2 regions of the Klebsiella sp. HN106 genome follow, and region 2 is predicted to be linked to the other one. Evidence: riboswitches for the same ligand, from Rfam matches in the RefSeq annotation. Region 2 holds a riboswitch; the other holds the start of a gene.
What was found. A riboswitch is a leader RNA that binds a small molecule or an ion and turns the genes downstream of it on or off. The one in region 2 is predicted to bind cobalamin.
Positions count from the first base shown of each region.

Region 1 (3,420 bases), on a different contig from region 2:
ATAGGCCATCGCCAGCGGCGCGCCGCCGAGCAGCAGGAAGAAGAGCGGCGCGATAATCCCGTCAACGGTGTTTTCCGCCACCGTCTCAACAACCGCGCGATTAATCTGCTGCGGCGCAAGCTGCGACGTGTCGCGCCCGACAATCCATGACAGCTTGCTACGGCTTTCCGCCAGATCCCCCGCGCGCAGCGGTCGCTCGACGTCCCGCGCCGACTGCGCCAGACAGCGTCCGGCCAGCACGGTGAAAATCATCCAGACCTCAACCAGCCAGCCAAGCCACGGATGAATCCTCTGCGCCAGCGTCAGCACGCCCCAGCAGACGCCCCACGTCAGTCCGACTACAACTATCCACATCACCCCGCCGCCGATGCGCAAGGCAACATCGCTACGGCAATAGCGGCGCACGCCGCGCTGAACGGCGGCGATCAGGTTGCCAATCCAGCGCACCGGATGCGGCCAGCTTTGCGGATCGCCGATGATAAAATCGAGAAGCCAGGCAACGCCCCATGCCAGTAGCGTCATAGCGCGCTCCTTGCCGCAGCCAGCCAGTGGTTGAGCATGGTGGGGCGCTGCGCAAAGTGCAGGTGCAGATAGCTGGCGAACGCGTTGCCCACCTGCCAGCCGCCGGACCACTGCTGAAGGGTCATACCGTCGCGGACCTTGCGGCAGGCCAGAACCGCCGGGGACTCGGGAGTAAAATCCGAGTAGTGAAATTCATGTCCGCGCAGGGTTTCGCCCGGCGCCGCCAGCAGCGTTTTGCGCATAGCTCGCGCCTCGCAGTAGCCAAAGCGGGTAAGCCGTTTGCCCATTTTGCTATGGCCGGGAATAAGGTTGGCCATCGGGTAGATATCACCGTTGACGTCTTCCAGGGAGCTGCCGAGATACATCAGACCGCCGCATTCGGCGTAAATCGCCACCCCGCGCCGGTGTGCCTCCTGCAGCTGCGCCAGCATCGGCGTATTGGCCGCCAGCGCGGCAGCATGAATTTCCGGATAGCCGCCGCCGAGCCAAATCATCTGGCACGGTGGAAGCTCGCTATCGTGCAGCGGGCTGAAGCGCACGATATTCACTCCGCAGCGTTCAAGCAGCGAGAGGTTATCCGGGTAGTAAAAGTTGAAGGCCTCGTCGTCGGCCAGCGCCAGCGTCAGGCCCGCGCCAGCATCAGGGGACGGCAGCGTCGGCCACTCCCCGGCAGGTAGGATGGAGAGCTGGCTGAGGGTAAGAAGCTGTTCAATATCCAGCGTTTGCGCCAGCGTTTGGGCAAAATCGCGCCACGGCTGCTGGTTAACCAGCGACTCGCGGGCGGTAACCAGTCCCAGATGGCGTTCGGGTAACGCCACCCCTTCCACTCGCGGTACGTAGCCGAGCACCGGCAGCTCGCAGTAGCGTTCAATGGCGCCTTTGAGAAGCTGATAATGGCTTTCGCTGTTGACGCGATTGACGATAACGCCGGCAATGTTAAGACTGGGGTCGAAGTGTTGAAATCCCATCACCGTGGCGGCGATGGAGGTGGAAACCGCTTTGCCATCTACCAGCAAAATGACCGGACAGCCGAGCTGTTTAGCCATCGCGGCGGTGCTGCAGTAGCCTGGGTCGGTACCGAAGCCGTCATACAGCCCCATCACGCCCTCAATGACCGCGATATCCGCCCGCTGCATCTGTTCGCAAAATAGCGCGTTAAGCACCGGCTCCGGGAGCATAAAGCTGTCGAGGTTGCGGGAAGCGACGCCGCTGACGGCGGTGTGCCAGCCGGTGTCGAGGTAGTCCGGGCCGACTTTGCAGGGCTGAACCCGCATGCCGCGCTGCTTCAACAGGCTGAGCAGGCCAAGCGTGACCGTAGTTTTACCACAACCGCTGCCGGTACCTGCAAGAATGAATGCGTGCTGCCTGGCTGCCATACCCCGATCCTGTGCCGGGTGGTAGGGCTGCGTGCATTCCCAGTCTTTCGACTGTACGCATCTGAGCAACCCACTTCCCACCGAAGTTGTTGATTATTACCGACAGGCAGGTCTTCTGGCTTAGCGTCGTCCTCTCCCATCCTTCCCAATCCGGTAAGCAGATCAGTGGTCATACCCGTCATACTTCACGTTGTATGTGCGTTGGCTTTACTTGTTCACCCCAGTCACTTACCTGTGTAAGCTCCTGGGGATTCACTCGCTTGCCGCCTTCCTACAACGCGAATTATTTAGCGTATATATGGGTTCGTCAGCATCACAGCAGCGGGGGCTGCGGGGGATTCACACCCCCTTCCCTGGCGCCTGTCGATTTTATCGAGCGGGATGAAACCCACTCGAATGATTCCCGGAACATCTTACGGAAGCAGGATGGCTCCCGTCGTGTTTAATTTTTAATTACCAAAGCCGTTTCATTACGCCGATGGCGCGCTGAAAGCCATTTCGGATATCACTCTATCTCATCAAATAAATAAAAACTGGTGCAGCTTATCGCTCTCTCATTATTATTTTGTTGCGCTATGACAATTTATTGCTCTGAATGAGATATTTTCATTTTATAATGAGCCAGATACGCGGGCATAACAAAAATCGGCAATAACAAATTATTGTCATTTAAAATGACTCAGTTTGTGATCTGGCGTTAATTTGCTGGCGATAGGCCTGCGGAGTCACCTGATAGGCCTGGCGAAAAACTTTGCAAAAATAGCTGGTTTGCGAAAATCCTAAATTCCGCGCAATGCTGGCGATGCTCCAGTCGCTGTGGCAAAGCAGCTCTTTGGCGCTCACCATCCGCTGATGGTTCACCCAGGCATTAAAGCCAATACCCTGATATTTTTTGAACAGCTTACTGAAGTAATAGGGGCTGAGATAAACGTGAGCGGCGACGTCTTCCAGGCGAAGCTCATCGGATAAATGGGCATCAATGTAGCGCAGCGCCTTCTTCATTTTACTGTCATGAGGGCTGGCAACGCGGCTGGCGCGCGCAGGTTCCGGCTGCTGGGGATTATCTTTAATCACCACAAAGTTGAGCTGTTTTTTAAGGCAGTTTTCGACGATAAGCTTCAGTAAATCAGCAGAAGCAATCACTCTGGAGTAGTCCATTTCCGGCACGTCGCGAAACGCTTTAAGCAGCTCAGGGTCGGCCTGCCAGCGGTCATCCACGTTGAGGATATCGACCAGTTCAACATCGTTGCTTAAGCGCACCTGGCCGCAAAGCACAAAGCCCACAAGGTGCCCGGCAATGACCAGAGGAATGGAGAAATCGGTTAACCCGGCGTGGCAGCGGTAGATACAGAGCTGATCGGTTTTAGACGCCTCAAGCCCGCCGCAGCGGTCGCTCATTCGACAGCGGGTGCTGTGCTGGGGATGCTGGCGCATCAGCTGGCAAAAAGGTGTGAAGTTAAACAGTTCAGATATTTCATCACCATGAATATTGACGACCACCACCGCCAGACTGGTGGCCTGC
Region 1 is NZ_JBLURD010000018.1:58,752-62,171, reverse strand. It holds gene cbiB (adenosylcobinamide-phosphate synthase CbiB) at 1-522, opposite strand, end outside; gene ACSIPU_RS26685 (cobyrinate a,c-diamide synthase) at 519-1,898, opposite strand; cobalamin riboswitch at 1,987-2,277, opposite strand; gene pocR (transcriptional regulator PocR) at 2,568-3,420, opposite strand, start outside.
Region 1: it holds a riboswitch for cobalamin, as region 2 does, so the genes downstream of both, ACSIPU_RS26685 (cobyrinate a,c-diamide synthase) here and btuB (TonB-dependent vitamin B12 receptor BtuB) in region 2, are expected to answer to the same signal.

Region 2 (3,420 bases):
GTAACGCTTCCCATAATACTGCCACGACACATCCATATCGACATCAAACACGGACCAGTCCAGCTGATATTTTGCCTGTCGTTTAGAACGCCGGGCCAGCACTTCACCGTTATCATCGTTACGCGGATCAACATACTGCAACGTTACGCGATGGCTAAAAATACCGGTATCAATACTTCCCGTCCATTCCACGCCTTTAATCGTGGCGGCATTGATATTGTCGTACTCCCCCTCATAGGTAACAGGATCGGAGTAATAGGTAATCAGATTGCTAATCTTGTAATGGTACGCGGATAAGCGCCAGTCAACAGGGCCGGTAAGCCCTTCCAGCCCCGCCTCCCACTGTTTCGACTCTTCAGGTTTCAAATTAGGATTCGCGTTGATACCAAATCGGGTTGAGCCAAACTGTTGTCCTAAAGAAGGCGCAAGAAAGCCGGTACCGTAACCGATAGTCAGGCGATAATTTTCAACAAACTCCCATCCTGCGGTAGTCTGCCAGGTACCGTGCCAGCCAAACTGCTCATCGTGGTCTTCACGTCCGGAAGCTTCGAGGGTGACATCACCCACTTGCTGCTGGCCCGTCAGATACAGCCCCGTGTTATCACGCTTGTAGGTATCCGACAGCGCCGTATCTGACGACGTTAAACGCTGCTGCTGCCAATCGACCCCTGCGCTGACCGAGCCGTGACCGACAATAACGTTATTGCCCCATTGAAGATTACGCTGCGTCATCCTGTCGAGCGTCGTCCCATCATTATAACGACCATAAATACTGCTGTAGTTATAGTCCTTTACCTTCTGATAGCTGGCGATAAGCTGAGAGGAGTAAATACCGGAATTGAAGTTCAGCCCGGCATCCCAGCTTTGGTTATAGAGCTGGTTTTCATCTGCGCTGTTGGCCGGACTATACGGCGGGCTTCCAAGATCGTAATCAGAGTTGTTGGTGTAGCTGTGTCCGCGGAAGAAACCGTCAAAATTCTCGTTAAATTTATGCTCAAGACTGCCCCAAAACGTTTTATTACGGAAACCATCGCGATCGCCGTCGTGATCCCAGGTTGAATCAGGCTGAACGTTAAAGCCTTTATTGCCCTCATAAGAGCCCGCAACCGTCGCGACCGTATCGCCAAAGCGATGGCGCAGAGTACCGTCATATTGTTGGTAACCTTTAGAACCCACCCCAGCGGTAATTTTGGATTGTTCTTTATCGGAATGCGTAATGACGTTAATCACGCCGCCCATTGCGCCGGAACCATAAATCGCCGAACGCGGGCCGCGGATATATTCAACTCTCTGCACCAGCGATAGCGGAATCTGGTTCAGGTCAGGATTATTGGTGATACCCGGTCGGGCCATGGGAACGCCATCAACCAGAACCAGCACCTGTTTGGCTTCAGTACCACGGATGAAGAGCGAGGAAGATTGCCCCATCCCCCCATTTTGCGCGACGTCCACGCCAGGCAATCGGCGCATTACATCGTTCAAATCTTTCGCCTGCCAGCGATCGATCTCTTCCCGCGTCACAACATCGGTCGGCGCAAGGACCGTGTTGACCGGTTGTTGAAAACGATTTGCTGTCACCACTAACGTATCTGAATTGCTATCCTGCGCCCAGCCGGAAAAAGCCGTGACGGAGAGCGCCGTCATCAGCGAAGCTTTTTTAATCATTTTAAAAGCATCCGTAATATGCAAAGGATGCCGCCGGCTCTATCAATAGCACGCGATGATAGAAACCAAATGCGACGTATTCCGGCAGGTCTTCGGGCTTGGGGTGTTTAATGGATGAGGACTTCCCGCTAAATAACCGCAGTGTCTGCACTATGCGCTCATCCCACTTTTCCTTACCGCTGCGCGTCAGCTCCAGATTTGCACTGGATTCCCTATTAACTCATAGGACCGGTAACACGATGCTATAATTAGAAACATATAGATGTCCAGACTTCTACGGTGATATTTCCTGATATCATCAGGGCTGGACATCCCCAGCGCTTTCCCTACAATCCCCGCGTACTTATTTTATTCAGGATACATCATGACCCCCGAACACCTTCCTACCGAACAATATGAAGCGCAGTTGGCAGAGAAAGTCGTCCGTTTGCAGAAAATGATGGCGCCTTTCAGCGCCCCGGTTCCGGAAGTGTTTCGTTCGCCGGTCAGCCACTATCGCATGCGCGCAGAGTTCCGCCTGTGGCACGATGGCGATGACCTGTACCACATTATGTTTGATCAGCAGACCAAATCCCGTATTCGCGTCGATACCTTCCCGGCCGCCAGTGAACTCATTAATCAATTGATGACTGCCGTGATTGCCGGCGTACGCGATAACCCGGTACTGCGCCATAAACTGTTTCAGGTGGATTATCTGACCACCCTAAGCAACCAGGCGGTGATATCGCTGCTGTATCATAAAAAGCTCGACGACGAGTGGCGCCAGCAGGCGGAGCGTTTGCGCGATGCGCTGCGGGCGCAAAACCTGAATGTGCATCTGATTGGCCGCGCAACGAAGACGAAAATCGAGCTGGATCAGGATTATATTGATGAACGCTTACCGGTTGGTGGGCGTGAAATGGTCTATCGCCAGGTAGAGAATAGCTTCACCCAGCCGAACGCAGCGATGAACATCCAGATGCTGGAGTGGGCTATTGATACCACGAAAGGCGCAACCGGCGACCTGCTTGAGCTGTATTGCGGCAACGGCAACTTTTCGCTGGCGCTGGCGCGTAATTTCGATCGCGTGCTGGCAACAGAGATTGCTAAACCATCCGTCGCAGCAGCGCAATACAACATTGCCGCGAACCACATTGATAATGTGCAGATTATCCGCATGTCGGCGGAAGAGTTTACTCAAGCGATGAACGGCGTGCGGGAGTTTAATCGCCTGCAGGGCATCGATCTGAAGAGCTATCAGTGCCAGACGATTTTCGTCGATCCGCCGCGCAGCGGGCTGGATAGCGAAACGGAGAAAATGGTGCAGGCGTATCCGCGTATTCTGTATATCTCCTGCAATCCGGAGACCCTATGCCAGAACCTGGAAACGCTCAGTGATACCCACGAGATCACGCGCCTGGCGCTGTTCGACCAGTTCCCGTATACCCACCATATGGAATGCGGCGTACTGTTAACGAAGAAGTAAAGCTGCGGCAGGAAACCCGGCAACAGCGCTGTTGCCGGGCGATAGATTATTCAGCGATCGCGCTCTTGCGGTTGCGCACTTTGTAGCCAATCCAGAACACCATAATCACCGACAGAACCGCCGGGAAGAAGTTAGAGCCGATGTCCGGATATTCCGCGCGCACAACGGTGCTATAAACCAGCACGCCGAGAATAAAACAGGCGGCGGCAAGCCCCGGCAGACCCACGGGCATACTACGATTTTGATAGCGCTGATGCAGACAGTAAACCGTCAGCACCAGCGACAAAACA
Region 2 is NZ_JBLURD010000015.1:1,279-4,698, forward strand. It holds gene btuB (TonB-dependent vitamin B12 receptor BtuB) at 1-1,665, opposite strand, end outside; cobalamin riboswitch at 1,733-1,913, opposite strand; gene trmA (tRNA (uridine(54)-C5)-methyltransferase TrmA) at 2,030-3,130, shown strand; gene ACSIPU_RS24840 (YijD family membrane protein) at 3,177-3,420, opposite strand, start outside.